One region of the Solibacillus sp. FSL R7-0682 genome, then DNA from elsewhere that is predicted to be linked to it. Evidence: riboswitches for the same ligand, from Rfam matches in the RefSeq annotation. Region 1 holds a riboswitch; each other region holds the start of a gene.

Region 1 (10,709 bases):
AATTAGCACGTGAAAAAGGTATCGACTTAGCAGCGATTTCTCCAGTAGATCCACAAGGTCGTGTACGCGTACAAGACGTAGCAGCACATGGTACAGCACCAGTTGCGGCGCCGGCAGCAGCACCAGTTGCAAACGGTCCAATGATTTTCACACCAGCGGGTGACTCTGATCGTGTAACTGTAGAAAAAATGTCACGTCGTCGTCAAACGATTGCAAAACGTTTATTAGAAGTTAAACAATCAACTGCGATGTTAACTACATTCAACGAAATCGACATGACAAACATCATGGCATTACGTAAACGTAAACAAGACGAGTTCGTAAAAGCGAATGACATCAAATTAGGCTTCATGTCATTCTTCACAAAAGCAGTAGTTGCTGCACTTAAAAAATATCCATACGTTAACGCTCAAATTAACGGTGACGAAATTCACTTAAATAACTTCTTTGATATTGGTATCGCGGTATCTACTGAAGAAGGATTAGTAGTACCAGTAGTTCGTGATGCAAACGCTAAAAACTTCGCTGAAATCGAGAAAAACATTGCTGAATTAGCAGGTAAAGCTCGTGACAAAAAATTAGGCTTAAACGACATGGCTGGTGGATCATTCACAATCACAAACGGTGGTGTATTCGGTTCATTAATGTCAACGCCTATCATGAACGGTACTCAAGCGGGTATTTTAGGAATGCACTCAATCGTTAACCGTCCAATCGCTGTTAACGGTGAAGTACAAATCCGCCCAATGATGTATGTGGCATTATCTTATGACCACCGTATTATTGATGGTAAAGATTCTGTAGGCTTCTTAAAAACAGTTAAAGAAATGATCGAAAACCCAGAAGATTTACTATTAAACTCTTAATTTGAACAATAAGCGTCGGCATCGAGAGATGTCGGCGCTTTTTTCGTTTGAATTAATTTGCTTGCATACCACCATCGACATTGTAAAGGGAACCTGTGACGAAGGAAGCGTTATTAGATGCTAGAAAATAGACGATTTGTGCTACTTCTTGTGGAGTACCAAAACGACCAAGCGGTATTCCTTGTTTAATCGCTTCGCCGGCTGAATCTGGGGTTTCTGGTGAAATGTTTGATTGGATTGTCGTAAGCATTTGCGTATCTATTGCTGCGGGTGCCACTGCATTTACACGAATACCGTATGCAGCAGCTTCTAAAGCGGCGGTTTTCGTTAAACCTGCCACTGCATGTTTAGATGCAATATAGCCAGCCATTCCCGCCGAACCAATGTATGCAGCATTGGAAGCTGTATTAACAATTGTGCCATATCCTTGCTTTTCCATTTGTTGAATGACATACTTGAGCCCTAGGAAAACACCTGTTACATTAATATTCATCAGAAGATTAAATTGCTCAAGCTCCAAATCTTTTATCATTTTAAAAGGTCCACTAATGCCAGCGTTGTTAAAAAATACATCAATTTTGCCAAATTTCTCAACGGTTTCGTTTACATATCTTCTCACGTCTTGTTCATTCGTTACATCGGCTGTAATTGTGTGTACGTATCCTTTTGCTACTTGTATGGATTGTAGTGCTTCTTCTAATGCTTCTGTTTTCAAATCGACTAATACAATCGTAGCCCCATGTTCTAAAAACAATTGCGCCGTAGCTTTTCCAATTCCCCCTGCACCGCCAGTAATTAAAACGACTTGACTTTCCACATTTTTCACCCTTTCACCTAGTAATACTAATATTATAGAAAACGGCAAATAAAACGGCAAATAAATACATTTACGAGAAATATAGTTAGGGGATGTTTAACATAAACTATTTGTAGCAACTTTTTCTTTTAAATGCATTTTAATTTTGAGTAGTAATTAAAAGGAAATTGTAAATATTAAGAAATTAATAAGGTATTTTACAATAGTTGTCGAATAGATTATTTAGATGATGATTAAGGAGGAATTGGATTATGTTCAAGACATATGATTCAACTAATTTTTTTGATGAGATGATTGAAAATAATGTACCTAAGCGCCATTATGCACCTTTTTATGAACAACTACTCGCCTTAACAAATGAACAGCTATTGACGAAACACAATGCTGCACAATCCAGTTTTTTACGGCAAGGTATAACGTTTACGGTATATGGTGCTGAAGGGGGGACGGAGCGTACGATGCCATTTGACTTCATTCCGATTATTATTCCACATGATCAGTGGCTTGTAATTGAACAAGGAATGAAACAACGCATTAAAGCATTAAATATGTTTTTACACGATGTTTATAATGAACGTCGAATAATCCATGAAGGTGTAATACCAGCAACATTAGTTGATGAAAATCCTTATTATTCCCGACAAGTCATCGGCGCAAATATTGCTTTACAAAATCATGTGTTTATGGCCGGAATCGATTTAATTCGTGACGAACATGGTACATATCGTGTTTTAGAAGATAATTTACGCAACCCATCAGGTTTAAGCTATGTATTTCAAAATCGTTATGTAATGCGAAAAATATATCCTGAGTTTTTTAAAAACTATGCAATTGAAACACTTGAAGATCAAATGGGGAAACTTCAAGAAGCACTACTAGCTCATCGCCCCCCTAATCTCCCACATTATGAACAGCCGACTGCGGTGTTGCTTTCTGCTGGAGTATACAATTCTGCGTATTACGATCATGTTTTTTTAGCAAAAGAGATGAATATTCGCCTTGTTGAAGGAAGAGATTTACTCGTAAAGGACGATAAAGTTTACGTAAAGACGATTCGTGGACTAAAACGTGTTGATATTATTTATCGTAGAATAGACGATGATTTTCTTGACCCTACTGTATTTCGTGAAGACTCACTTCTTGGTGTAGCAGGAGTTTTACAGGCATATAAGAAGGGAAATGTATCGATTTTAAATGCAGTAGGGAATGGGGTAGCGGACGATAAAGCAATGTATGTATACGTACCTGACATGATACGCTATTACTTAAATGAAGAGCCTATAATTGGAAATGTAAAAACCTACTTGTTAACAAATGCTGATGATTTAGACTATGTTTTGAAAAATTTAGAAACATTAGTAGTAAAAAATGTAGGAGAATCTGGTGGATACGACATGTTAATTGGTCCGCATGCAAGTGAGGAATTACGTCAAAAATTCCGTGAAAAAATACTTGCCGCTCCTCATTCATACATTGCGCAGCCAACAATTAAGCTTTCCCGTGCACCTGCATTTCAGCAAGGTAAATTTTATCCGTGTCACATTGATTTACGTATTTTTGTGATACAAGGTAGAACAACACATATTGTTCCAGGAGGACTTTCAAGAGTGGCATTACAGGAGGGCTCCCTCGTTGTGAATTCATCACAAGGGGGTGGTGGTAAAGATACTTGGGTGTTAAAGGAGGAAGACCCACATGCTTAGTCGAGTAGCAGATGCACTTTATTGGATTGGTCGCTACAGTGAGCGTACTTGTACAAATGCACATATTTTAAATTATCAACTAGAACATATGCTGGAATTAGGAAGAACAGATAAGCAATATAAGCATCAATGGAATACTGTACTAAGTATTTGTGGATACTATGATGATTTTTCAGCACGTTATGGAAGCTGTGATATTTCACAAATGCTCTATTATTTATGTAAAGATGAGCATAATTTAAATGCACTAGATTCATTAATTAATAAACTCCGAAATAATGCAAAAAATTCACGTGATTGTATTCCGAACGAACTATTTGAAGAATGGAATAGCTTATACTTATTGAACAAAGAAACCTCCTTAGACAAACCATTTGATGTACTAGAGGCAAATGAATATTTAGCAAATATTCGTAAATATTCTTTAACATCAACAGGAATTATTGATTCTGTTATGACAAGAGATGACTGTTATCATTTTATCAAAATTGGAAAATGGCTAGAACGTTCGGAAAAAACTGCACTCATTCTTTTGAACTTAATGGAAGATGAATTGAATTTAAAGAAAGATTTCCCTATTACTACCGCACTCCAGTTTACAAATACTTTCGCAGAATATATACGGCGTTCTGGAACACGAGAAACGAATGCTGTACTAAACTTTTTAATAAATGAAGTACATTGTTCCAAATCAATACTGTACGGAATTACAAAAATAAAAAGTACAATAATAGAGCTAGAAAATTATGAAATCCGCCCATACGCACAAAAGTTGATTGAAGCAATAACTGATGTGGAGAAACTATTGAAAAGTGATGTAAGTAAAATGACAGTAAGTGAACGCAAACAATGGATTATCGCCATTCACAATGCGTGTATTCACCTAGGCCCAATTTTATCAAAAACATATTATTTAACAGAACCGATATTAGTGAAATGAATCGCTCCGCATCGAATAAATAATCAATAAAGGCGAAAAAAGGGGAAATGACAATGAAATACCGCATTACACATACTAATCTATTTCGATATGACACAGATGTTGAGCAATCATTAAATACAATTCGTTTAAAACCACGAAATAATGAGTGCCAGCGCTTGATTTCATATGACGTTAAGATTGAACCCCATTCCCTCACTAGAGATAGTTTTGATATTTGGCGAAATGCTATTAGTACGTTTTTTATTGCAGGAAAACATCGTGAATTGGAGGTAACCTCCTATTCCCATGTGAGTATTCAACGAGCACCCTATATTTATCAAATCAATTATTCCGATGAAATGAAAAATATCTTTCATTCACAATTATTTAAAGAACAATATTTACCGTACTTAACGGTTTCGCGATTTACAACACTTCTACCAGAGCAGCTTGATGAAATTATAGCTGCTGTAGGTATTCCAGATAATCCTGTAAAATATGCGTGTGATTTAATGACCTATTTATTCCATACCATTAAGTATGATCCATCTGCCACCACCGTTCACACTACGGCAAGTGAAGCATGGTCAATTAGGCGTGGGGTATGTCAGGACTATACGCATATAATGCTTGCTGTATTACGACATTTAAATATTCCTGCACGCTACATTAGTGGTTATTTATATGTCGGGGAGGGAGATGAGTTAATCGGAGAGACGGCGACGCATGCATGGGTAGAGGTAATGGTACCAGGAATTGGGTGGATTGGGCTAGATCCAACGAATAATGTTGAAGTGTTAGAAAATCATATTAATTTATGTGTCGGACGGGATTATAGAGACGTTTCACCTATAGAGGGTGTTTATCAAGGAGGTATGCATACACTTGAAGTAAAGGTGAATGTTGAAAAAATCGCTCATAAATAGGTAAAAATATTTAACTATCAGAAAAATCCGTGTTGACTGAATCGTTTTAATAATGTAATATAAGTGTATCAATTTCATAACAAAACCTCACAGTTTCGTGAGGTAGAGGCGCGATATTTATTAGTTTTTCATGGAGTCATTGAGCTGGCGAAGAAATGAAAGAGAAGGAACTATCGCCGAAGTGTTGTTATTGCTCTAAGTAACAGTGCTGGGTCTGTAGTAAATAATTGCAGAACTGTCTCAATCATCTTTCCCTGATGGTTGAGTTGTGCTATCTCAAAATGGGAACTGAATGAGGATTTGGGCTAATTTTAATCGTATGCGACCTGAAGTTCTTCTTTAGGTCGCTTTTTGTATACAATAAAGCCCAAAAATTTAAATTAAAGGAGAGAATTGGAATGAAAAAGAGATTTTTATTATTCTTCACAGCAATGATGACGATGCTTTTATTAGCGGCTTGTGGAACGGATGGATCAGGTGACACAACAAATGGTTCGGATTCTACAGACAAAAAATCAGTACTAAAGGTTGGTATGGAGGCAGGCTATGCACCGTTTAACTGGTCGCAAAATGATGATTCAAATGGAGCAGTTGCTATCAAAGGTACGAAAGAATTTGCAGCAGGCTATGATGTGGAAATTGCAAAACGTATTGCTGATGGCCTAGATATGGAATTACAAATTGTAAAAACGGATTGGGATGGTTTAGTGCCATCATTACAATCAGGAGCAATTGACTTAGTAATTGCTGGTATGTCGCCAACAGCAGATCGAAAAGAAGCGATTGATTTTACTGAAAACTACTATACAAGTGACTACGTTATCGTAGTGAAAGCAGATGGGCCTTACGCAGATGCAAAGTCAATCAATGACTTCGCGGGTGCAAAAGTAACTGGTCAACAAGCAACAACTCACTATGATGTAATCGATCAAATGGAAGGCGTAAAGAAAGAAGTTGCAGCAACAGACTTTGGTGCAATGCGCGTTCAATTACAATCAGGAGCAATTGATGCTTACGTTTCAGAGCGTCCAGAAGGTATTTCAGCAGAGCTAGCTATGAACAATATTAAATACATTATTCCAGAGCCAAACTTCGAAGCAGATCCATCAACAACTGCTGTTGCGGTAGGTCTTAAAAAGGGTTCGGATTTAACAGAAAAAATTAACAAAGTTTTAGCTGAGATTTCAGAAGATGATCGTCAAAAATTAATGGAAGATGCAATTGAAAATCAACCAGCAGCGCAATAATGGTTGAGGATTTAAAGGTTGTCTTGCTAGTATCCAGAAGGCAACCTTTTCAATTAAATGAAAGTACTTAAGACATTGTATATAGTAGTCATGTTGAAGCAGATGTCTTAATAAAATGATTTAAAGAATCGTTGCTTTCCATGTAGAAACATATTACAAACAATATGTATGCATTATGACAGCAAATGATATTGGAGGAGAGCAAAATGGCATTTTTAGATTCAGTTTGGACTTTGTTTATAAATAACTGGGAAGTATTTTTACGCGGTGCCTATACAGCACTTTTATTAGCGGTTATCGGGACAATTGTCGGTGCCCTTATTGGTTTTTTCATCGGAATTATGCATACGATTCCGCAGCGTAAAAAATCTGCGAAAACTATTCTATTAAAAATCGTAAACTTTATTTTAACTGTTTATGTTGAAATATTCCGTGGGACACCAATGATGGTACAAGCGATGGTTGTATTTTATGGTTTAGTATACTTAGGAATTGATATTGATCGCTTTTTAGCTGCAAGTATCGTTATTAGTTTAAATACAGGCGCGTATATGGCAGAATACGTTCGTGGAGGAATTGTTTCTGTTGATAAAGGGCAGTTTGAGGCAGCACAAGCAATTGGTATGAACCACTTACAAACGATGATTTATGTCGTAATACCCCAAGTAGCTCGAAATATTTTACCAGCGACAGGTAACCAGTTTGTCATGAATATTAAAGACTCATCTGTATTAAGTGTTATTTCTGTAGTCGAGTTATTCTTCACTGCGAATTCAGTTGCCGGAAGTAATTATAAATATATTGAAGCATTCTTTATTGCAACAGTCTTATACTTCATTATGACGTTAACGGTAACACGTTTCCTATTATTATTCGAGAAAAAAATGGATGGACCAGATTCATATAAGGTCGAATTAATAACTGGAAATAAGCTAGATAAGGAAGGTGAGTAATTCCATGACAACTGTAATTGATATTCAGCATTTAAACAAAAAATTCGGTGCACATGAAGTATTAAGTGATGTTAATTTCCAAGTGAAAAAAGGGGAAGTTGTAACGCTCATCGGATCTTCAGGCTCAGGAAAATCTACGTTACTACGCTGTATAAATTTATTAGAAACACCGACAGCGGGAAGCATAATTTATAACAATGTAAATATTTTAGAGGACAATCATAATGTAGAAAAATACCGTACGCATTTAGGCATGGTATTCCAATCGTTCAATTTATTTAATAATTTAAATGTTCTCGGAAACTGTATCGTTGGACAGCAAAAGGTATTAAAGCGTACAAAGGAAGAGGCCGAAGCGAATGCGATGAAGTATTTAGAGCTTGTAGGGATGTCTGCCTATAAAAATGCAAAGCCTCGTCAACTATCGGGCGGTCAAAAGCAGCGTGTGGCTATCGCTCGAGCACTTGCAATGGATCCTGATGTAATGTTATTTGATGAACCTACTTCAGCGCTTGACCCTGAGATGGTAGGAGAAGTATTAAAGGTAATGCGACAGCTTGCGGATCAAGGGAATACAATGCTGATCGTAACACATGAGATGGAGTTTGCAAAGGAAGTATCGGACCGCATTGTCTTTATGGATAAAGGGGTTATTGTGGAAGAAGGCCATCCGAATGACGTCTTAGTTAATCCGAAACACGAGCGTACGCAAGCTTTCTTAAAACGTACACTGAAATAGCTAAAAAGGAGCTGTTGTCCTCACGTTGGACTAGCTCCTTTTTTATGTCCATTATCTTCTTGAATTCCATTCATTAATAATGATAAAGACTATGGCAAACGCAATGGCGATTGCAAAAAACCACATCGGAATACTACCAAATGCCATAAATACCACCTCTTGTTAGCAGTTTACCATGATAGAAGGTATAGGAGCAATGGGAGACAGCTCAAAGGGGATAATTGGCAAATAGAATATTGTTGATTTGTGTTACAATGTATGACTGAAAGGAAGCATTATGAAAAGAACAGTATATTTTGATAACGCAAAAGCAATATTAATATATTTTGTAGTATTAGGCCATTTATTGTCAGGCTATTTACTGGAAAACGAATATGTAGATACATTCTATTTAGTTATCTATTTATTTCATATGCCAGCATTTATATTAATAGCTGGGCATTTTTCTAGAAGGATTAAACGTATAGCAGATTTAACAAAAATCGCTAAAACGTTGTTATTACCTTATATCATTTTTCAATTAATCTATAGCCTGTACTATAAAAATATTTTCGGTGATAATGTAAAAATTGAATTTTTAGAACCTCGCTATGCATTATGGTTTTTATTGAGTATGATCATGTGGAAAATCATGCTTTTAGCGTTTGGTAGCCATAGATCGATGGTTTTCGTATCTGTTGCCATATCATTACTTGCAGGCTATATGAGTGAAGTAAATGAGTGGCTATCCCTCTCAAGAACATTTTTCTTCTTCCCATTCTTTTTACTAGGTTACTACTTAGATCGCGAAAATTTTGTGAAGATGAAAAATAAATGGAATGTCCGTGTTGCGAGTATACTAGCAGTTGCGGTTGTATTAATTGTATATCTATATGGTGATATACATTGGCAAGAGTGGTTTTTCGGACGTGTTCCATATGAAGACATTCACTATGGAATTTTACAATTAAACGTCTTGAGTAGACTATTTATATATGGATTAATGATGGTGAGCACCTATATATTCTTAACTCTTGTTCCAAAAGGAAATAGGTGGTATACGACAATAGGTGGTAAAACATTATGTGTTTATTTACTACATTTGTTTATCGTTCGTGCCTTTAAAGAAACACAAATTTTTGAGTGGATAGAGGATACAGGGAATTATGTAGTATTATTTGGAGTCGCTTTTATGATAGTTTATGTATTATCACGTAATTGGGTATGGCGCATAACAGCCCCATTAATAACAGTAAATAAGAAATAGTTTTTATATTGAACTGTAGACAAACAGAATATTGAATTGTCTACAGTTTTTTTATATCGTCCAAATTGATAGTAACGCGTTTATTTTCAGTAATAGACTTTCATCTGAAAGAAAAATCGTATAAAATAAAAGAGAGAATTTATAGACGTTTTGAAAAGTGAGGTAAATAAATGTTACATTTAAAATGGAAAGATGCACCGACAATTCGCACAGTAAAATGCGTACATACGAATGCATCAAAATATTTAGTGTCTAACGTATTAACAGTAGGTAAAGAATACGAAGTGAAAAACGAAACTGAGGAATTTATCTTTGTAATTGACAACACAGGAAATGTTGGCGGGTATTATAAAGAATATTTCGCATAAAATGCTAAAAAGCGCACGAATCAAAGACTGATTCGTGCGTTTTTTATTTGGTTCTATAATATTTGTTGGGGTTCACTGGGCAGTAGATGAAGTCCGTAGAAAAGTACAGAAAGAATGGCATACGTATGACCGGAAGAAAATTAAGCGTATCCGATTTGTCTTACATAAGGATGCGGAGAAACTAAATCCTGATGAACGTTGGTATTTAGAGCGATATTTAAAGACGTCTCCAGATTTAAAAGAAGCATATGAATTAAAAGAGTGCTATAAAAAATGGCAACGAGATTCAAAAGTGACGAAAAATATAACAGAAGTAAAGGCTGGTTTAGAAGCATTTTACCGCAATGTAGAGGAAAGCGGAAAAAAGAAATTTTTAAAAGCAATTTATGACATTTAAAAATTGGCAAGTAGAGATTTTAAATCGTTACGCATTTGGCTATTCAAATGGTTTTTTAGAGGGCATTAATAACACTTCGAAAGTCATCAAGCGTCATGCATTTGGATTTAGGAAGTATGAACACTTCAAAGCAAAAGTACTTTTAAGTAGAGTATATAAAGAAGTCGGTATACACCTTGGTTAACAGAGAGTTGATTGGAATGGAGGGAGGCAGACTCCTGCGGGAACAGCACGTGCGGAAAATCCACTACCAACGGGACGCATCCCGTTGGTAGTTAGTTGGAGCCGTGAGTGCCGATTGATGAATCATTATGACATTACCCCAATATTTGACTTAGAACCTTTTATTTATGTTCGATAATTGTATGCTCGATTTCATGACGCTTCTCATCACTTGTAACTTGTACGCGTAATGTTTCTTCAATATCTTGTAATAGCTTTAATTGAGTTTGTTTAAAGCGGTCAATATCCTCATGTTTTAATAGCTGCTGTTTGCGTGCTTTTGAAGAATTGTGAAGCATTTTT
Region 2 (10,709 bases), 1.1 Mb from region 1:
GTAAAAATTTAGCTGCATATAAAGTGCCGCGCTTCTATGAGTTCCGTAATGAGCTACCAAAAACAGCTGTAGGAAAGATTTTACGTCGAACACTTGTTGACGAAGAGAAGCAAAAGATTGCAGAGCAACCAGCGGCAAAATAATATGGTAGTAAACTATTGACAGAATGTTTTACAAATTATAATATGAAAATATGAATGAATGGTCATTCATGTTTTCATATTTTTTTGGTGGTGAACAGCTTGAAACGAAATAAACCCAAGTATATGCAAATAGTAGATGCTGCAGTCATTGCAATAGCAGAAAATGGCTATCATCAAGCCCAAGTTTCTAAAATTGCCAAACAGGCTGGAGTAGCTGATGGGACAATCTATTTATATTTTAAAAACAAAGAAGATATTTTAATTTCCGTATTCCAGGAAAAAATGGGTATTTTCGTAGAGAATTTACAGGATATAATTAAAAGTGGAGAAACTTCTTCCGAAAAGCTCAGTCGAATGATTGAAAATCATTTCCAAGTTTTATCGAGTGATCGCCATTTAGCTACAGTAACTCAATTGGAGTTAAGACAGTCGAATAAAGAAATTAGATTGAAGATTAATACTATTTTAAAAGAGTACTTAGTATTACTCGATCAAATTTTAATCGAAGGTATGTTAAATGGAGAGTTTAATCAAGCAATGGATGTTCGTATTGCTCGTCAAATGGTCTTTGGAACAATCGATGAAATTACGACAACATGGGTAATGAATGAATATCGATATGACTTAATGGAACAAGCTCCAAAAGTTAAACAATTAATATTAAATGCAATTAAAGCATAAAAAGGGGATGTGGGGAAATGGAGTTTCTTAGTTGGACAGTAGAAGAAGGCGTAGCAATCGCTACGATTTCGAGACCACCAGCAAATGCGTTATCACAAGGTTTAATTCAGGATGTCAATGCATTGTTAGACGCGGTTGAGCAAGATGAATCGGTTCGCGTAATCGTTATTCATGGAGAAGGCCGTTTCTTCTCAGCAGGCGCTGATATTAAAGAGTTTACTAGTGTAGCATCAGGTGAAGAGTTTGCAGGGCTAGCGAAAAACGGTCAAGTTGTTTTCGAACGATTAGAAACGTATTCTAAGCCAATTATTGCAGCAATTCACGGAGCGGCCCTAGGTGGTGGATTAGAGCTTGCGATGGGATGTCATATACGTTTCGTTACTGAAACAGCAAAGCTCGGCTTACCAGAGTTATCGTTAGGAATTATTCCTGGTTTTGCAGGGACTCAGCGTTTACCACGTTATGTAGGTGTTGCAAAAGCAGCGGAAATGATGTTCACAAGTGATCCGATTTCAGGGGTGGAAGCGGTTCAGTGGGGATTAGCAAACAAAGCGTTCACAGATGAAGAGCTATTACCGAAAACGCTTGAAATCGCGAAGAAAATTGCGAAGAAGTCTCCGATCGCATTAAAAGCAGCAATTCAAATGCTGAATTATTCTAAGACACCATCATTTTATGAAGGTGTAGAAGCAGAGGCAGCGAGCTTTGGTGAAGTATTTGTATCAGGCGATGCAAAAGAAGGTATCCAAGCATTTATTGAAAAACGTGAACCAATTTTTACAGGTAAATAATATATCGCTATTTACCTGTAAATGAGGAATAAATTAAAAGCTTTTAGGAGGTCTAGATAATGAATATTTTTGTATTAGTAAAACGTACTTTTGACACAGAAGAAAAAATCGTTGTAGCAAACGGTAAAATTCAAGAAGATGGTGCAGAGTTTATCATCAATCCATATGATGAGTACGCAATTGAGGAAGCGATTCAAAAGCGTGATGCATTAGGCGGTAAAGTAACAGTTGTAACAATCGGTGGCGAAGATGCAGAAAAGCAATTACGTACAGCATTAGCAATGGGCGCTGATGAAGCAGTTTTAATTAATACAGAAGATGATTTAGATGAATTAGATCAATATTCAGCAGCTTATATTTTAGCTGAATATTTAAAAGACAAAGAAGCAGATTTAATTTTAGCAGGTAACGTTGCAATTGATGGTGGTTCTGGTCAAGTAGGTCCTCGTTTAGCGGATTTACTAGGCATCAACTACGTAACAACAATTACAAGCCTTGAAATTGACGGAACGAATGTGAAAATCGTTCGTGATATCGAAGGTGATTCTGAAATTTTAGAAACATCTTTACCATTACTAGTAACAGCACAACAAGGGTTAAACGAACCACGTTACCCATCTTTACCAGGGATCATGAAGGCGAAAAAGAAACCACTTGAAGAGCTTGAGTTAGATGATTTAGACATTGATGAAGATGATGTTGAAGTAAAAGTAGAAACTGTAGAAATTTACTTACCACCACAAAAAGCAGCTGGACGTATTTTAGAAGGTGACCTTTCTGCACAGGTAAAAGAATTAGTTAACTTATTGCACAACGAAGCAAAAGTAGTTTAATTTGAAAAATTCTACTCATTGAAAATGTTTAATTTTACGAAGATGGTAATGGAGGGATAATTCATGTCAAAGAAAGTTTTAGTGTTAGGTGAGGTTCGAGAAGGGAGCTTACGTAACGTTTCATTCGAAGCAATCGCAGCAGGTACTCAAGTTGCTGACGGTGGTGAAGTAGTTGGTTTATTAGTAGGGGATTCAGTAGCGGGGTTAGCACCTGAATTAGTAGCCTACGGTGCAAGCCGTGTGATTACGGTAGAGCATCCACATTTAAAAACATATACTTCTGACGGCTTTAGCCAAGCGATTTTAGCAGTTATTGAACAAGAAAAGCCAGAAGCAATCGTATTTGGTCACACTTCATTAGGGAAAGATCTATCGCCAAAAGTAGCATCTCGTTTACAAGCAGGCTTAGTATCTGACGTTACTGAAATTGAAGGCGCTGGAGATGACACAGTATTTATTCGTCCAATCTACTCTGGTAAAGCATTTGAAAAAGTAAAAGTTAAAGAGGGTATTATTTTCGCAACAATTCGTCCAAACAATATTGCACCACTTGCTAAAGATGCAAGTCGTTCAGGTGATGTTTCAACTGTGACGGTGGACATTACAAACTTACGTACAATTATTAAAGAGGTTGTTCGTAAATCTACTGAAGGTGTCGATCTTTCAGAAGCGAAAGTTGTAGTTGCGGGCGGTCGTGGCGTAAAGTCTGAAGAGGGCTTTGAGCCATTAAAAGAGTTAGCTAACTTACTAGGCGGTGCTGTTGGTGCCTCACGTGGTGCATGTGATGCAGAATACTGCGATTACTCACTTCAAATTGGCCAAACAGGTAAAGTTGTAACGCCTGACTTATATATCGCAGCAGGTATTTCTGGAGCAATCCAACATCTAGCTGGTATGTCAAACTCAAAAGTAATCGTAGCAATTAATAAAGATCCAGAAGCGAACATCTTTAAAGTAGCAGATTACGGTATTGTTGGTGACTTATTCGAAGTTGTGCCAATGTTAATTGAAGAATTCAAAGCGTTAAAAGTAAACGCTTAATCCATTCTTGACCTCCTTGAACGATTTCGAGGAGGTTTTTTATCTGGATGAAACTATCCATTTTGTAAGCATATTATTATTTTTAAATTGGCAAATCATGCTATACTACTAACAGATGTTATATAAGGAGGCTGTTTCAATATGGCAATTGTACACGGTACAGATCAAACATTCGCACAAGAAATTTCAAATGGTGTAGCTTTAGTAGACTTCTGGGCAGCATGGTGTGGCCCATGTAAAATGATCGCTCCAGTTCTTGAAGAGTTAGATGCAGAAATCGGTAACGACGTTAAAATCGTAAAGGTTGATGTAGATAACAACCAAGCAACTGCTGCAGAATATCAAATTATGTCTATCCCATCATTATTATTATTCGTAGATGGTGAGTTAAAAGCAAAAACTGCTGGCTTCATGCCAAAAGAAGCGTTAATCGATTTCATTAACGACAACAAATAATTTTTAAGAACGGAAGCCGTATATCTAATAAGATGTACGGCTTTTTTCTATGCTTAAAATAAGATAAACTAAAATGGAATGTCAGAATAAAAGGTGATTTAATGAATGCAATCATTAAGGCGAAATTAGAAATACTGCCAAATGAGCCTGGCTGTTATATTATGAAGGATCGCCAAGGGACAATTATTTACGTTGGCAAGGCCAAAATATTGAAAAACCGTGTGCGCTCTTATTTTACAGGCAGTCATGATGGGAAAACAGCTCGTTTAGTCAGTGAAATTGAAGACTTTGAATACATCATCACTTCAAGTAATATTGAAGCACTTATTTTAGAATTGAACTTAATTAAGCTACATGATCCAAAATATAATATTAAACTAACAGATGATAAAACTTATCCGTACATTAAAATTACGAATGAACGTTACCCTCGTATTATTACAACGAGAAAAGTAAAAAAGGATAAGGCGAAATATTTTGGTCCGTATCCAAATGCTTATGCAGCCAATGAAACACGAAAGCTATTGGACCGTCTTTATCCTTTACGGAAATGTGTTCAATTACCTCAACAAGTTTGCCTTTACTATCATTTAGGGCAATGCTTAGCACCATGCGTGAAGGACATTGAACAGAAAGTCTATGATGAGATGATTGAAAGTATTTCAAAGTTTTTAAACGGTGGCGTAGATGAAATAAAACAGGATTTAGAGCAAAAAATGTTAGATGCCGCAGAAAAATTAGAATTTGAACGAGCGAAGGAGTTTCGTGATTTAATCACACATATAGACAGCATTATGCAAAAGCAAAAAATAGTAACTGATGATTTAAGCAATCGAGATGTTTTTGGTTTTGCAGTTGAAAAAGGGTGGATGTGTGTACAAGTCTTCTTTGTTCGACAAGGAAAGCTCATCGAACGAGATGTTTCGATATTCCCGATTTATAACGAACCAGAGGAAGAGTTTTTAACATTTGTCGGTCGTTTTTACGATGAACCGAATCATATTTTGCCGAAAGAAATTTTTATTCCTTCGAATGTGGATGAATCTTTATTAGAAAAACTACTGAACTGTAAAGTAATCATCCCAAAAAGGGGACAGAAAAAAGAGCTTGTCGATTTAGCAACGAAAAATGCGTCGATTGCTGTTAGTGAAAAGTTCCAATTAATTGAGCGACAGGAAGAACGAACAATTGGAGCTTGCGAAGCACTAGGAGAAGCGATGAATATTTCAATCCCGTTACGCATTGAGGCATTTGATAATAGTCATATGCACGGGACAGACCCGGTTTCTGCGATGGTCGTTTTTATTGATGGGAAGCCTGCGAAAAAGGAATACCGAAAATATAAAACGAAGCAAGCAGCAAAACACGATGATTACGGTGCAATGCAAGAAGTGATACGTCGTCGGTATACGCGTGTGCTACGTGAAAATTTACCTTTGCCTGATTTAATTATTATTGATGGAGGGAAAGGACAAATGGAAGTGGCTCGAGAAGTGATTGAAGATGAGCTTGGATTAATGATTCCAATTGCGGGTTTAGCAAAGGATGATAAGCACAATACTTCACAATTATTATTCGGTGACCCAATTGAACCAATTCCACTAAAACGTACGAGTGATGGCTTTTATTTGTTGCAGCGTATTCAAGATGAGGTGCACCGCTTTGCCATTACATTTTTACGCCAACAACGACAAGCCAATGCCATCGTATCCGTACTTGATCAAATTGAAGGCGTCGGACCTAAGAGAAAGCAGCAGCTGATGAAGCACTTTGGATCTGTGAAAAAAATTCGTGAGGCTTCTGTTGAACAATTAGTGGAGTCGGGAGCGCCAAATAAGCTCGCCCAGGCAATATATAGTCATTTTCATGATGTATCATTGAATAATGACTAATGCTATGATAAAATAATTATTAATTCTATATTTTCTAACGATAGAGGTGCAGTATTCAAAAGTACATTGCTCGAGGAAGAACAAATCCATTGACAGCAATCGAAAGGGGATCCTGCCGAAGTGAAAAACGTATTGTTCACGTATTTTGCTGGTTTTACATTTAAGAGATGTAAGACTGTCAGAGCGTATGTTCTGGAGAGCTATCCCGAAAACATTTAACGTATGTTTATTATTTGTATTGACGGCGACTTTCCATGAACGTGGAAGGTCGTTTTTTTGTTTTAAAAAGACACTTCACGTTGCATATAAGAAAAATAGAAATGAACTTATGTCTCGTAACTAAAGGAGTGTATGTGATGCAAACTATTGTTGCAAAATTTGGTGGGCCAGCAATTGCTACCCCAGAAAAAATTCAACAAGTCGCAAAAAAAGTCATAAATGAGCAAGCAAAAGGCATAAACTTAGTAGTTGTCGTTTCTTCGATGGCGTCTGTTCGTAGAGAATTACGTCAATTCGCTCAAGAAATTACAGATCAACCTTCAAAGCGTGAAATGGATGTGTTAGTTGCCACTGGGGCTCAAATGACGAGTTCCCTACTAGCGATGGCAATTCAGGAGCAAGGTGGTAAAGCTGTATCTTTAACAGGATGGCAAGCAGGAATTTATACAAATTCGACACATCAAAATGCGCGTGTGGATACTGTAGACACAGCAAGATTAAAAAAACATCTCGCGTTAGGAGAAATTGTTGTTGTAGCAGGTTTCCAAGGAATTACTGAAGATGAATGTATCTCAACATTGGGCAAGGGTGGTTCGGAAACATCCGCAGTAGTTATAGGTGTTGCAATTGGTGCAGAGCGAATCGATATATATTCAAACGTCGATGGGATATACACAGCAGATCCGATGATTGTTCAACAGGCAAGCAAATTAAAAGAGCTCTCGTATGATGAAATGCTTGAATTAGCAAACTTAGGTGCACATATTCTACATCCACGAGCAGTGGAATTAGCAAAAAAATACTTTATGCCAATTGTCGTTCGATCAAATCAATCGGATGTAGAAGGTACATTGATTAAAGGGGATATAGAGATGGAAAAAAATTTAATCGTACGTGGCGTTGCGTACGAATCGGATATTATACGTTTAACAATTGGATATGACTCGTATGAAACCGCATCATTATCAGAAGTATTTAGTATTTTAGCTGAGCATGATATCAATGTCGATATCATCGTTCAAGCAGTGATCGATAATGTAAAACCGACCATTTCATTTACAATTTCTAAAGATGAGTTTGCGGAAAGCTTAAGAGTGTTAGAATCAAGTAAGCTATCATTAGGATTTAGCTTTGCTGATTTTGAAGTAGGGCTTGCAAAAGTGTCGATCGTTGGTTCTGGTATGGCGTCAAATCCTGGTGTTGCAGCGCGAATGTTTGCACGCCTCGGTAAGGAGCATATTCCTGTAAAGATGGTAAGTACTTCTGAAATTAAAGTTTCTGTCGTCGTGCCACAAGACGAAATGATACGTGCAGCAAATGTACTGCATGATGAGTTTAATTTAGCAGTGAAAGTTATGAATCAATAATCGAAAAAGGACCTATAAGCATAAGCTTACAGGTCTTTTTTTATCGTTAAATTTTCTCTTTTGAGTCCCATTTTACAGTAAATTTAATCGTATTCTTCTTAACATGCTTTTCTTCATAGCATTCTGTTAAATAGCCGAGTTGTTTTTGCTTTTGTTCTGCTAAAAATCCTGCCTCTAATCGGAAACAACGATGCTCAACATTTAGCGAGGATTCTTCATCAACAGTGGTCAGTATGTAATGCGCCTCATCCTTCGTCTCTTTTTCGAGGATTAATTGCCCCCAACCAGCCTCTTCGAAAAATGAAGCTGCTTCATCCATTGAATATAACGGGAATTTACGTGCTAATTCTTTACCTGCCCAATATAAAACATCTTCTTCATGCTTGCCGAGAATCGAATGAAGAAGATGATCACGGATAATTTCATATCCAAAACTTGGAATCGTTTTCATTTTAAGTCCTTCCATAGTAAAATACCTCTTTCATAAATTTTCTTATAATATAGATTCATTGTAAAAGAATCGAGATATAAGTAGAAAAAAACAAACTCAAAACAGTAAAAACCCGTTTTTAAAATGATTATAAAATATACGGAGTTGCCTTGACGCTAGTAACTGTTGAGAGTACAATGGACATGTCATAATATTGTACCATGATGAAATGTGCAGTCAATAAAACATCTTCTACAAAATAGTGACGATGTGATTGCAAATTTCAAGTACTAAGGGGGGTAACAGTTTTGTCGAAAGATCGTGAATTTTTATGGCGCCGCTTACACTCGTTACTAGGTGTAATCCCAGTCGGGTTATTCTTGGCGTTCCACTTATCTTTGAACTTCACTGCTGTTGGTGGTGAAGAGGTTTACAATAATGCAACAGGTGTTATGGAATTAGTTCCTCACTCATTATTGTTAGCTATGGAATGGATTATTATTTATATTCCACTTATGTTCCACGCATTTTATGGAGTGTACATTGCATTTACTGCTACACACAACACGAAACGCTTCAGCACATTCCGTAACTGGATGTTCGCATTACAACGTTTTACAGGTATTTTCCTAGTAATCTTCGTTGCTTGGCACATTTTCCAAACACGTATCCAAAAAGCTTTAGGTGCAGAAGTTAATTTCGAAATGATGGCTGAAATCGTTGATAACCCAGCGATGTTAGTATTCTATATCGTTGGTATCTTATCTGCAACATTCCACTTAGCAAACGGCTTATGGTCATTCTGCGTAAGTTGGGGTATTACTCAATCAAAAAAATCTCAGCATATCTTTACTTATATTTCAATGATCGTATTTGCAATCTTAAGTATTGTTGGTGTTGCAGCAATTCTTTCATTCGTATAATTGACCTTACTTAATCACTATACATAGTGAGGAAAATGTTTTGAATGAATTGTGAGTAAAAGTAATTAGTTAAATGAGGAGTGAGAAATAATCATGGCAAAAAGTAAAGTTATCGTCGTTGGTGGCGGTCTTGCTGGCTTAATGGCTACGATTAAAGCAGCTGAAGTTGGTACTGCAGTTGAATTATTCTCGTTAGTTCCTGTAAAACGTTCACACTCTGTATGTGCACAAGGCGGAATTAATGGAGCAGTAAATACAAAAGGTGAAGGGGATTCTCCATGGATCCACTTTGACGATACAGTATACGGTGGGGACTTCTTAGCGAACCAACCACCAGTAAAGGGTATGTGTGATGCAGCCCCTGGCATTATCCACTTAATGGACCGTATGGGTGTAATGTTCAACCGTACGCCAGAAGGTTTACTTGACTTCCGTCGTTTCGGTGGTACGTTAATGCACCGTACAGCATTCTCTGGTGCAACGACTGGTCAACAATTACTATACGCACTAGATGAGCAAGTTCGTGCACACGAAGTAGCTGGTTTAGTAACAAAATATGAGCACTGGGAATTCCTTGGTGCGGTAATTGACGATGAAGGCGTTTGCCGTGGTATCGTTGCACAAGATTTAAAAACTGAAGAAATTAAATCATTCCGTTCTGACGCTGTAATTATGGCAACAGGTGGTCCTGGTATTATCTTCGGTAAAACAACAAACTCTGTAATCAACACTGGTTCTGCAGCATCGATCGTTTATCAACAAGGTGCATCATACTCAAACGGTGAAATGATTCAAATTCACCCAACAGCGATTCCTGGTGACGACAAAAACCGTCTAATGTCAGAATCTGCACGTGGTGAAGGTGGTCGTATTTGGACTTACAAAGACGGTAAGCCTTGGTACTTCTTAGAAGAAAAATACCCAGCTTATGGTAACTTAGTACCACGTGATATCGCAACACGTGAAATCTTCGACGTATGTGTAAACCAAAAACTTGGTATCAACGGCGAAAACATGGTGTACCTAGATCTTTCACACAAAGATCCACACGAATTAGATATCAAATTAGGTGGTATCATCGAAATCTACGAAAAATTCGTAGGGGATGACCCACGTAAATTACCTATGAAAATCTTCCCAGCAGTTCACTATTCAATGGGTGGATTATGGGTTGACTATGACCAAATGACTGAAATCCCTGGTTTATTCGCTGCTGGAGAATGTGACTTCTCACAACACGGTGCTAACCGTTTAGGTGCGAACTCATTATTATCAGCGATTTACGGTGGTATGGTTGCAGGTCCAAATGCTGTTAAGTACATTAATGGCCTTAAAAAGCATGCTGAAGATTTACCAGAAGAAATCTTCACTCGTCGCGTACAAGAAGAAACAGAAAAATGGGAAGCTATCCTTAACATGGATGGTACAGAAAACGCTTACTTACTTCACAAAGAACTTGGTGAGTGGATGACTGACAACATGACTGTAGTACGTGTAAACTCTAAATTAGAAGAAACATATGCAAAATTAACTGAGTTACAGGAGCGTTGGGAAAACATCAACATCAATGACACACAAAAATGGTCAAACCAAGGTGCTCACTTCACTCGTCAGTTAAAAAATATGTTATACCTTGCTAAAGTTATGACGAAGGGTGCATTATTACGTAACGAATCTCGTGGTGCTCACTACAAACCAGAATTCCCAGAACGTGATGATGAGAACTTCTTAAAAACAACTATGGCGAAGTTCGATCCAGCAACGGGCGAACCAATTATCACTTATCAAGAAGTAGACGTTTCGTTAATTCCACCACGTAAACGCGACTACTCAGCGTAAGAAGGGGGAACTAAATAATGGAAACAGTAAATACTGGTAGAACAGTTCAGTTAGAAATCCTTCGACAAGATACAGAGAACGGAGCTACTCGTGT
Region 3 (10,709 bases), 1.5 Mb from region 1:
TAAATGCTTTAGTGAATACAGCAGGTGGCGCGAGCTGGGTAAGTATTCATCACGGTGGAGGCGTAGGTATGGGCTATTCTCAGCACGCTGGTCAAGTATTAGTTGCAGATGGCACAGAGCTTGCAGCAGATAAAATTAATCGCGTATTAATTTCAGACCCGGGAATGGGTGTTGTACGTCACGCGGATGCAGGTTATGACCTAGCGATTCGTACAGCAAAAGAAAAAGGCATTCAAATGCCGATGCTAAAAGGATGATGAAGATTGGCACTATTAATAAATAATGCAAATGAAGTAATCACGATGCAACTTGATAAAGTAGGTCCTCGTAGACGAGAACAAATGAGTGAACTCGGCCTCTTAAAAGATGTGAGTATTTTAATTGCTGATGGTCGAATTGAAGCGATTGCACCACTGGAGGAAATAAAGCAAACTTTTCCACATTTAATGGAACGTGTGGAAGTGATTGATGCGCAAGGGAAAATTGTCATGCCTGGCTTAGTGGATTGTCATACACATTTAGTGCACGGCGGGACTCGGGAGCATGAGCTTAACATGCGACTTGCTGGTAAATCGTATATGGACATTATGAATGCAGGTGGTGGGATTCATTACACGACGACCAAAACACGTGAGGCGAGCTTCGATACATTGTATGAAAAAACGTATTATCATTTAAATGATTTTCTACGTTACGGCGTCACGACGGTAGAGGCTAAATCGGGGTACGGCTTAGACTGGGCTACAGAACTAAAGCAACTTGAAGTGGCGAAAAAATTACAAGAAACGCATGTCGTGGATATTGTTTCGACCTTTATGGGCGCACATGCTGTTCCGAAAGAAATGAAGGGTGAGGAAGATCGTTTTGTAGACATCATCATCAACGAAATGATACCGAAAGTAGCAGAGCAAGGCTTAGCAGAATTTAATGATGTCTTTTGTGAAAAAGGCGTATTTACTCCGGAACAATCTCGCTTAATATTAGAAGCTGGGAAGGAACACGGACTTACTCCTAAAATTCATGCGGATGAAATTGAACCGTATGAGGGTGCTGAATTAGCAGCTGAAGTAGGGGCCATTTCGGCAGAGCATTTACTTGTTGCGTCCGATGATGGAATTGAGGCGATGGCAAAAGCAGGTACGATTGCCGTTCTATTACCAGGCACAGCCTTTTTCCTTCGTGCACCTTATGCAAGAGGGCGTTTAATGATTGATTGTGGTGTACCTGTAGCGATTTCGACTGATTTCAATCCGGGTTCTTCACCAACAATTAGCTTGCCATTCGTGCAAAATTTAGCATGCATGAATATGGGCATGACTATGGAAGAAGTACTTTGTGCGACGACGATTAATGCGGCGTACGCGATTAATCGCGGAGATGAAGTCGGGACTCTTGAAAAAGGTAAAAAAGCAGACGTATTAATTTTAGATGTTCCAAATTATAAACAATTACAATATTTTTACGGAATGAATCATACTGATACGGTTATTAAAGATGGTAAGGTGGTTGTGAAGGGTGGTAGCCTCGTTGAGTGAGTTTATAGGAGCACCTGCAACGACTTGGAATCGGGTTGAGCATGAGGATATGAAGGTAAAGGACTGGATTGTGCCTAGCTTTGGGAAATTAACAGAAGGGTTCGATATTGTGATAACGGGTATACCGTTATCACGCTCTTCTATTAGTGCATCGGCAGCTTCCGAATATCCTGATTTTTTTCGCAAAAGCTGGCAATTTTTTTCGACCTATTCTATTGATGATAATGTAGATTTTCGTCATTTGCATGTAGCAGATTTAGGCGATGTAAAAATGCATGGGACGAATATTTTACAATGTCATACCAATATTGAACGGGCAATGATGGATATTCAAATCTATTGTCCGAATAGTTTTTATGTACAAATTGGTGGGGATCATTCGATTACAGCACCTATTGTACGGGCAATTACACAACATACGGGCAAGCGCGTGGGCATTGTGCAATTTGATACCCACTTAGATTTACGTGCGACTGAAAGTGATGGTCCAACAAATGGGACACCAATTCGTCAGCTCCTTGATACGGGAGTTGTTCGCGGAGAAGACGTTTACAATATTGGACTTCACGGCTTTTACAATGCACCAAGTTTAATAAAAGCTGCAGATGAATATGGTGTAAACCGAATTACATTAAAGCAATTCAGAAAAAATGGAGCTGAACAGCAAATTGCTGAAGTGATGAACTCACTGAAGGAAAAAGTCGATATCGTCTATGTAACAGTTGATATGGATGTGCTCGATATTACTTATGCACCGGGTGTTCCGGCATCAACTCCAGGTGGGATGCGGAGCGATGAACTATTTGATTTACTTTATGAAGTAGGAAAATATGATTTTGTATATGGAATGGATTTCGTTTGTTTAGATCCACATCGAGATAGTCGGGAGCAACAGACAGTAAAAACTGGGGTATATGCATTTTTAACAGTAATGACTTCGAGATTTGTCCATTTATATTCTGAAAAAAACACTGTTACTATGTAGAGGTAGCAGTGTTTTCCATTTGGAGAAAGACACCCATTGAAACTTTCTGATTTATTGTACGTATAGTAATAATTAGTCGAAATGGAAATGGGAGGTTAAAGAATGCGTATTGCCGCTCAAGCAGTAGTAGGTTCCCTTTTGTTACATATTGTTTATGTTGTTATAGTGCTGGCTATTGGCTACATTCAAACGGTGAATTATCGACCTGAGTTCCTAGAAAATGTTACGGTATTGCAATCAGAAGTGGCATTTAGCTTTAGTGGATCCACCGTCACATTACTCAACTCTTTCATTTTTGTGACGCTAGTATTAGGGGCGATATTATTATTTAGAAAATCGAAAGCAGAGTAGCATAATAACTAGCATAAAAGGAGGAGAAGCGATGATTGAAGTGAAGGGACAATATACAGATGCCATCATTTACACGAATCAACCACAAGAAGTGGCGATTGGACAAATTGATGAGCTTGTTAATCAAGCTTTTATGTCTGGAACGAAGGTACGAATTATGCCAGATTACCATGCAGGTAAGGGGTGTGTCATTGGAACGACGATTGCGCTCAATGACCGAGTTGTCCCGAATTTAGTTGGTGTCGACGTAGGCTGTGGGGTACTTGTTACGGAAATAGGCAAACGGACGATTGATTTTCATCAGCTTGATGAGACGATTCGCCAATATGTTCCTAGTGGTAATGCAATTCATGAAGAAGTAGGAAGCACGCGTCAAACAGAACATTTTAATAATGAGGTATTTGTGGCGCGCGGCTTACAAAATGATTATACGAATCGCTCGCTAGGTACACTTGGCGGAGGTAATCATTTTATTGAGCTTGCGAAGGATGAGGTGGATACGTATTATTTGCTCATTCATACGGGCTCACGCTATGTCGGTGCAAAGGTAGCTAACTGGCATCAAAAGCGTGCATTTGAGTCATTACAACGGGAGGATTTAACAGAGAAAATTCAAACGTTAAAGAAGAAGGGGAAGCAACAGGAAATACAAGCACTGATTCAGCGTTTTAAGCAAGAAAATCCGATTGTACCAAAGGAACTTGCTTATTTAGAAGGTGAATTGTTTTTAGATTATATGGCAGATATGAAATTAGCGCAGCGTTTTGCGCATGAAAACCGAATGAAAATTGCGCAAATTATTTTAGAGCATATGAAATGGGACATTACGGCACAGTTTGATTCCGTGCACAACTATATTGATACGGATGCAATGATTTTACGAAAAGGGGCAGTTCGTGCAGCAAAGGATGAGCAGCTTGTTATACCAATGAATATGCGGGACGGTTCACTTATTTGTATCGGAAAAGGGAACGCAGATTGGAATGAGTCAGCTCCCCACGGTGCGGGACGTATATACTCCCGTTCAGCTGCGATGAAAAACTTATCGATGGATGTTAAACAGACGATGAGTGGTATTTGGACGACTTCAGTATCAGAGGAGACACTGGATGAAGCACCAATGGCTTACAAGCCAATGAAGGAAATTGTCGAGCAAATTGGTGAGACGGTATCGATTCAAAAGTATATATTACCGGTTTATAATTTCAAGGCGAGTGATAAATGGACGAAATAAGTTGCAGGTAGCGAGATGTTGCCTGTTTTTTTGCATATAAAAACCGGAAGTTTGCATCGTTTTTACGATGACAAATTCCCGGTATAAATTGAGTATTATTTAAATCAAAATACTAGTAAGCGCTCCAGCCTGTATCAGCGGCTAATACAACACCATTAATATAAGAAGATTCTTCGCTTGCTAAAAATAGTGCAATGTTTGCAATTTCAATTGGTTCAGCTGCACGAAGCATTGTTTGAACGCCACGTGTTGCTTGTTTTAATCCAAACATATCGAAGTTATCTACAGATTGTGTTAAACCTGTATTTACTTGAGCTGGGGCAATCGCATTACAACGTACGCCAAATTCGCCATAGTGGGATGCAATGTTTTTTGTCATCCCCGTTACAGCGTGTTTTGCGGCAGTATATGTTAAGCCACCACGACCACCTGTAATACCAGCCATCGATGAAAGGTTAATAATTACACCTGATTTTTGTTCCATATATACTGGTAATACTTTACGCGAGCTACGCATTACGCCACCAACGTTAATGTCCATTACACGATTCCAAATTGTATCGTCTACATTGTGTGCAGCTTGCATCATATCTAGTACACCTGCACAGTTTACTAAAATGTCAATGCGTCCGAATGTAGCCATTGTTTCATCAACCATTTTTTGTACATCTTCTTCAACAGCAACATTTACTTTGACACCGTGCGCTTCAAAGCCATTTGCTTTAAATTCTGCAACAGTTGCTTCTAACGCTTCTGCATTGAAGTCTGCTAAAACAACTTTAGCCCCTTCTTCTGTATAACGTGTAGCAATTTGCTTCCCGATACCGTTTGCACCGCCAGTAATTAATGCGATTTTATTATCTAAACGACCCATATAATTAACCTCCCAATTTAAAACATTTTTCACACTTGATTGTAAACCCTTTCACAATGGTTTACAAGTAAACTATCTTGTTATAAAAAGAGTTTGAACACTTTTAGTCATATATCAAAAATACATGTTTTATACATCGACTGTTTCATTGAGTTTCCTATAAAAGCGCTTAAAATGGGGATGTAGGGAGGCAAAATAAAATGAATGAACATGAACTACATGAATTTCTTTCTTTATATAAAAATGAAACAGAGCAGACGGATGCTTGGTATGATAATCGTTTGAAAGAGGCTATGGAGCCACACTTTGAGCTTACAACTGAGGAATTAGTATTTGGTACACGGGTTGCATGGCGTAATAGTAATAAGTGTATTGGTAGGTTATTTTGGAATAGCCTACATGTTTTTGATCGACGTCATTTACAAAGTGAGCAAGAAATTTTTGAAGCATTGCTGGAGCATATTGATTTTGCAACGAATCAGGGGAAAATCCGTCCTACCATTTCCATTTTTGAACAAAATCGTGTACGCATTTGGAACCATCAATTAATTCGTTATGCTGGCTATGAAACGAACGAGGGGATTGTTGGTGATTCGGATTCAATTGCCTTTACGAAAGCGTGTGAAGCGCTTGGCTGGAAGGGTGCGAGAACGAATTTTGATGTGCTACCGCTCGTTATTCAAATCGATCATAATGAACCTAAACTTTTTGAAGTTCCAAAAAAGCACGTTTTAGAAGTAGACATTGAGCATCCAACGTCAGATTTTTCGAGCCTACAAATGAAATGGTATGCGGTGCCGATTATTTCGAGTATGCAAGTTACAATCGGTGGAATTGAATTTCAAGCGGCACCATTTAATGGCTGGTATATGGGGACTGAAATTGGTGCGAGAAACCTGGCCGATGAAGATCGCTATAATTGTTTGCCGAAAGTTGCTGAAATTTTTAAGCTTGATACGGCGACAAATACGACATTATGGAAGGACCGTGCACTTGTTGAGTTAAATGTAGCCGTCCTACATTCCTATAAAAAGAAAGGTGTGAGTATTGTCGATCATCATACAGCAGTACAACAATTTCAGTTGTTTCAAAAACAGGAATCGATGGCAAATCGCCCTGTAACAGGTAACTGGGTGTGGCTTATTCCCCCTCTTTCACCAGCGACGACCTCGATTTATCATACACCGATCGACAATACTATTCGAAAGCCTAATTATTTCTATCAGCAACAGCCTTATACAAAATAACCAAAAGCGCATGGCTCGATTAAACGAGCATGCGCTTTTCACATCATCTCTTATTTAAAATCAGTTCGATTAATTCTTCGCGATCGATTAAATACACATCATTAATGTCTGCTAATTTTTCAGCTTGCCTTGTAAAATGACTGTTTGTTACAACCCAAGCCTCGGTTGCATCGTACATTCTCACAGCGCCGATAATTTCTTGTACGGCTTTGACACCGACAGTGCTTGAATAGCGCTTTGCTTGTACGGCAATGATGTCCTCACCATCTTTTAATATAAGGTCTGCTCCGTAATCGCCACTTGTAGCAGTGTAGCTTACTTTAAAACCACGGCGCTTAAATAGCTCACCTAAAAAGCGTTCAAAATCCTCTCCGCTCATTGCATCCACTTCACGGATACCAGATTTGCGAAGTTTGACGGTTTTGCGTGATTTCAACCATATTTTAAACAATAGCTTTAGTGCGAAATAAAGAATAATACCAATGCCGATACCCTCTAACGTTTCGCTGAAATACCACCCAGCAGCGCCAGCTAATCCGATGAAAAGCAACGTGAAAAACGGTAACTTCTTCTTTTTTCGTCGATGTCGTTTACGCAACTTCTATATACTCCTTTAATACGTTGTTTGAGAAGGTGTCCTCAAACCTTAGTATACCACAAATGAGTACATACGTTTGGTTTATACGTATTGTTTTTTGGCACTAATAAAGGATGCGACAAATAATAGTCCGGATACAATTAAAAATATAGCAATAGGCATCGTCCAGCTATTCGTTACATCGTGTACAAAGCCAAATAAAACAGGTCCAACTGCCGCTATTAAATAGCCGATTGATTGGGCAAAACCAGAAAGGTCTGCCGCTTCAAATGCTGTTTCTGTACGTAATGTGAAAAACATCAGTACAAGTCCAAATGAAGCGCCACCAGCAAAGCCTAAAAAGACCATCCATAAAACTGCTAAGCTCGTCCATTCCATTAAAACCCCTGTAAAGCCAATGAAATAGAAAACTGTAAAGAGGACGACAATCGGACGTTGTGATTGTAGTTTTCCTGCAATTATTGGAATGATAAATGTTAATGGAATTTGTGATAATTGCATAATCGATCCCATCCATCCAGCACGTTGTGCATTCATTCCTTGGCTAATGAAAATATCAGGAAGCCAAGCAGATGAGCAGTAAAAAATAAGTGATTGAAAACCCATCGCAGCAGCAATTGCCCAAGCAAGTGGGGACTTCCACATTTGCTTTTTTGGTGCGTTTGTTTGAGCAAATTTCATTTCCACTTTGGAATCCTTTAAAATTGGAACCCAGATGATAAGTGTTAGCAATCCTAAAATAAGAGAAAATCCAAGTGCAAACTCCCAACCAACAGATGATGCTATCGGATGGCTAAAACCAGCTGCAAGTCCTGCAGAAATATTCATCGAAACGGAATAAATGCCAGTTAATAGACCGATATGTAATGGATATTTCAATTTAAAATAACTAGGGATAAGTACATTTCCAAAAGCAATTGCTACGCCGATAAGGACCGTTCCGATAAGTAAGGTTGATGTAGCTCCTAATGAACGGAATAGGATGCCAATGCATAACAGTACAACCGAGTAAAATAATGTCCACTCCATACCTAATTTTCGAGCAATACGAGCGGCAAACGGAGAAACAATAGCAAATGCAAGCAATGGAATCGTTGTTAAAAAGCCAGCCAATACATTTGAAATGCTAAGATCATCACGGATGAATTCGATAATAGGACCGACAACCGTAAGTGGCGTACGTAGTGTAGTAGCAAATAAGAAAATTGCGATAATAAAGAGTAAAATCGATTGATTTGATGATAATTTTTTGTTTTGGTAAAGTGGTCGTTCAAGGTCCATGGGAGCACTCCTTTTTTTATAATTACAGTTATTCTATCAAAGAAAAATAATTAAATGAATTCTCTAAAAAAACAGAATAATTCAAAGGCGTTGCGGTCAAAAAAATGTTATGTTAGACTTTAAAGCGTTGTTTCAAAATTATATATACATTACCTCATGCTTTTAATGGGGTAGAGGTCGCAAACATTAAGATTAGTATAGCGGAGATTGAGAGAATCGGTGAAGCTTTATGAAAGGAATGGTTGCCGAAGTGTTATTTTTCTCTCAAAGAATAATGCTGGGGCTGTCTCCGAAAGGAACAGAACTGTCACATGTGTAAGCATGTGTTGAGCTATCTTTCAAGTTTGATGAGGTGTTTTATTGGAGCCGTCACATAACTTGTGGCGGCTTTTCGTTATTTAACACCCAACAAACTTTAAAACAAAGGAGAATCTTCATGAGTGAAAATAAAATAGATCAGCATAATACACAAAACGGGCTGAAAAAAGGACTAAAAAGTCGTCATATTACGATGATTTCGTTAGGTGGTACGATCGGTACAGGGTTGTTTTTAGCTTCTGGTGGCGCAATTGCGCAAGCAGGTCCTGGTGGTGCGTTACTAGCCTACGCTTTAATCGGTGTCATGGTGTACTTTTTAATGACATCACTAGGTGAAATGGCAGCGTACATGCCAACATCTGGTTCATTTAGTACGTACGCAACAAAGTTTGTTGACCCAGCGTTAGGCTTTGCGCTTGGCTGGAATTATTGGTACAACTGGGCAATTACAATTGCTGCAGAAATTGCCGCGGTTTCATTAATTATGAAATACTGGTTCCCAGATAGCTCATCGTTAACGTGGACAATTTTATTTATTGTCGTTGTATTAACATTTAACTTATTATCGGTCAAAGCGTTTGGTGAAGGGGAATATTGGTTTGCGATGATTAAAGTCGGAACAGTTATCATCTTCATCATCGTGAGTATTTTAATGATTTTCGGACTTTTAGGCGGCAACGATCCTGTCGGTTTTAAAAACTTCTTTGAAGGGGATGCACCATTTAATGGTGGCTTCCTAGCGATGTTCGGTATTTTCTTAGCAGCAGGCTTTTCATTCCAAGGAACAGAAATGCTCGGGGTGACGGCTGGTGAAACAGATGATCCAGCGAAAAACATTCCAAAGGCGGTACGTTCAGTATTCTGGCGTATTTTACTTTTCTACATTTTTGCAATTGGTGCAATCGGATTATTAATTCCGTACACAGATTCACGTTTATTATCAGAAGATATTGCAACGAGTCCATTTACACTCGTATTTGAAAACTTAGGCATTGCGTTTGCAGCTTCTGTGATGAACGCTATCATTTTAACGGCTATGCTTTCTGCTGGTAACTCAGGTCTTTATGCGGCAAGCCGTATGCTATTCCAACTAGCAGTAGAAGGGAAAGCTCCAAAGTTCTTTACAAAAGTGAGCAAGCGCGGTATCCCGATTTATGCGTTACTTGCAACGTTAGCTGTTGGTTCATTAGCATTTTTAGCATCATTCTTTGGAGATGGTGTTGTATACATTTGGTTATTAAATGCATCAGGTATGTCCGGCTTTATCGCTTGGTTAGGTATTGCGATTAGTCATTATCGCTTCCGCCGTGCGTATGTTGCGCAAGGATATTCATTAAGCGATTTACCATATGTATCAAAGTTTTTCCCATTCGGTCCAGTCTTCGCCTTCGTATTATGTATGATCGTCGTTTTAGGACAAAACTATATGGCGTTTATAGGAGATACAATTGATTGGTATGGCGTAGTAGTATCTTACATCGGCTTACCACTATTTGCTGCTTTATGGATTGGCTATAAAGTAAAACATAAAACGAAAGTTGTTCCATTATCTGAATGTGATCTTTCAAATGATTAATAGAAACGGCTGTGCGGAAAGCTTTTGACTTTTTGTACAGCCGTTTTTAACTTTTATAGAAAATGAAATTATACTTATTTATCGCTTTGAATTAACTTCATTGCACTGAAACCAAGGCATAGATGGTAGTTTAGGAGTATAATAGGGGAGTATTTAATTTGCAACCGAATACATGTGAAGGAAGTGATTATAATGCCTATCTCAACAGGCTTTTATAAAAAAATCTATCAGTGGATGATGAACGAAGAAAAAAATGAGGCTGTATTTCGACCATTTATTTCGAATGGAAATCCATATAAATCGCGTGTTTTTTTAGTTAGCTCTAATGCTTTACCGTTGTTTAAAGTACAGGAAAATAAAGAGCAACTATTTGCAGAAGCGCTTATTGACCGAGCTCTATTCATGCAATTGTATGATGATGAAGTGATGACAGCTTCCCGGGAGTTTAAAGGGTCGTTGCAATTTGAACAGTGGCTATTACAGCATAATGAAGCGCTCATCATGACCTCCTTAAATGCCTATCAGCTAGCTAATGCTGAAGAGGTGAAACGTGTGAAAAAGGAAGATACAGTGAACTTTACACGTGGCCATAAAGTATTTCATGAAGTATTAATGGAGTTTCAGCCAGAAATTATCATACTGCAAGGAAAAGTTGCATTTACACAATTTAAAACGGTCTATGCCGAAAAACTCACTATTTATAATCCTTC

The links. Region 1 has a riboswitch for lysine ahead of MKZ17_RS11420 (transporter substrate-binding domain-containing protein). Riboswitches for the same ligand answer to the same signal wherever they lie in the genome.
Positions count from the first base shown of each region.
Region 2: it holds a riboswitch for lysine, as region 1 does, so the genes downstream of both, MKZ17_RS05935 (aspartate kinase) here and MKZ17_RS11420 (transporter substrate-binding domain-containing protein) in region 1, are expected to answer to the same signal.
Region 3: it holds a riboswitch for lysine, as region 1 does, so the genes downstream of both, MKZ17_RS18620 (amino acid permease) here and MKZ17_RS11420 (transporter substrate-binding domain-containing protein) in region 1, are expected to answer to the same signal.

Region 1 covers NZ_JBBOUI010000001.1:2,234,186-2,244,894, reverse strand. Annotated here, with positions in the region: gene odhB (2-oxoglutarate dehydrogenase complex dihydrolipoyllysine-residue succinyltransferase) at 1-866, shown strand, start outside; gene MKZ17_RS11440 (SDR family NAD(P)-dependent oxidoreductase) at 919-1,683, opposite strand; gene MKZ17_RS11435 (circularly permuted type 2 ATP-grasp protein) at 1,935-3,386, shown strand; gene MKZ17_RS11430 (alpha-E domain-containing protein) at 3,379-4,326, shown strand; gene MKZ17_RS11425 (transglutaminase family protein) at 4,380-5,234, shown strand; lysine riboswitch at 5,330-5,516, shown strand; gene MKZ17_RS11420 (transporter substrate-binding domain-containing protein) at 5,633-6,481, shown strand; gene MKZ17_RS11415 (amino acid ABC transporter permease) at 6,688-7,434, shown strand; gene MKZ17_RS11410 (amino acid ABC transporter ATP-binding protein) at 7,439-8,173, shown strand; gene MKZ17_RS11405 (acyltransferase family protein) at 8,451-9,419, shown strand; gene MKZ17_RS11400 (DUF6501 family protein) at 9,590-9,787, shown strand; gene MKZ17_RS11395 (transposase) at 9,822-10,184, shown strand; gene MKZ17_RS11390 (transposase) at 10,174-10,368, shown strand; gene MKZ17_RS11385 (toxic anion resistance protein) at 10,529-10,709, opposite strand, start outside.
Region 2 covers NZ_JBBOUI010000001.1:1,158,021-1,168,729, forward strand. Annotated here, with positions in the region: gene MKZ17_RS05900 (long-chain-fatty-acid--CoA ligase) at 1-143, shown strand, start outside; gene MKZ17_RS05905 (TetR/AcrR family transcriptional regulator) at 243-824, shown strand; gene MKZ17_RS05910 (enoyl-CoA hydratase) at 842-1,615, shown strand; gene MKZ17_RS05915 (electron transfer flavoprotein subunit beta/FixA family protein) at 1,675-2,448, shown strand; gene MKZ17_RS05920 (electron transfer flavoprotein subunit alpha/FixB family protein) at 2,512-3,489, shown strand; gene trxA (thioredoxin) at 3,631-3,945, shown strand; gene uvrC (excinuclease ABC subunit UvrC) at 4,047-5,837, shown strand; lysine riboswitch at 5,871-6,048, shown strand; gene MKZ17_RS05935 (aspartate kinase) at 6,194-7,423, shown strand; gene MKZ17_RS05940 (YslB family protein) at 7,470-7,889, opposite strand; gene MKZ17_RS05945 (succinate dehydrogenase cytochrome b558 subunit) at 8,162-8,776, shown strand; gene sdhA (succinate dehydrogenase flavoprotein subunit) at 8,870-10,615, shown strand; gene sdhB (succinate dehydrogenase iron-sulfur subunit) at 10,633-10,709, shown strand, end outside.
Region 3 covers NZ_JBBOUI010000001.1:3,705,626-3,716,334, reverse strand. Annotated here, with positions in the region: gene hutU (urocanate hydratase) at 1-257, shown strand, start outside; gene hutI (imidazolonepropionase) at 303-1,535, shown strand; gene MKZ17_RS18655 (agmatinase family protein) at 1,528-2,520, shown strand; gene MKZ17_RS18650 (hypothetical protein) at 2,623-2,871, shown strand; gene MKZ17_RS18645 (RtcB family protein) at 2,903-4,105, shown strand; gene MKZ17_RS18640 (SDR family oxidoreductase) at 4,218-4,979, opposite strand; gene MKZ17_RS18635 (nitric oxide synthase oxygenase) at 5,180-6,226, shown strand; gene MKZ17_RS18630 (restriction endonuclease) at 6,270-6,824, opposite strand; gene MKZ17_RS18625 (CynX/NimT family MFS transporter) at 6,906-8,105, opposite strand; lysine riboswitch at 8,269-8,447, shown strand; gene MKZ17_RS18620 (amino acid permease) at 8,542-9,999, shown strand; gene MKZ17_RS18615 (RNA 2'-phosphotransferase) at 10,192-10,709, shown strand, end outside.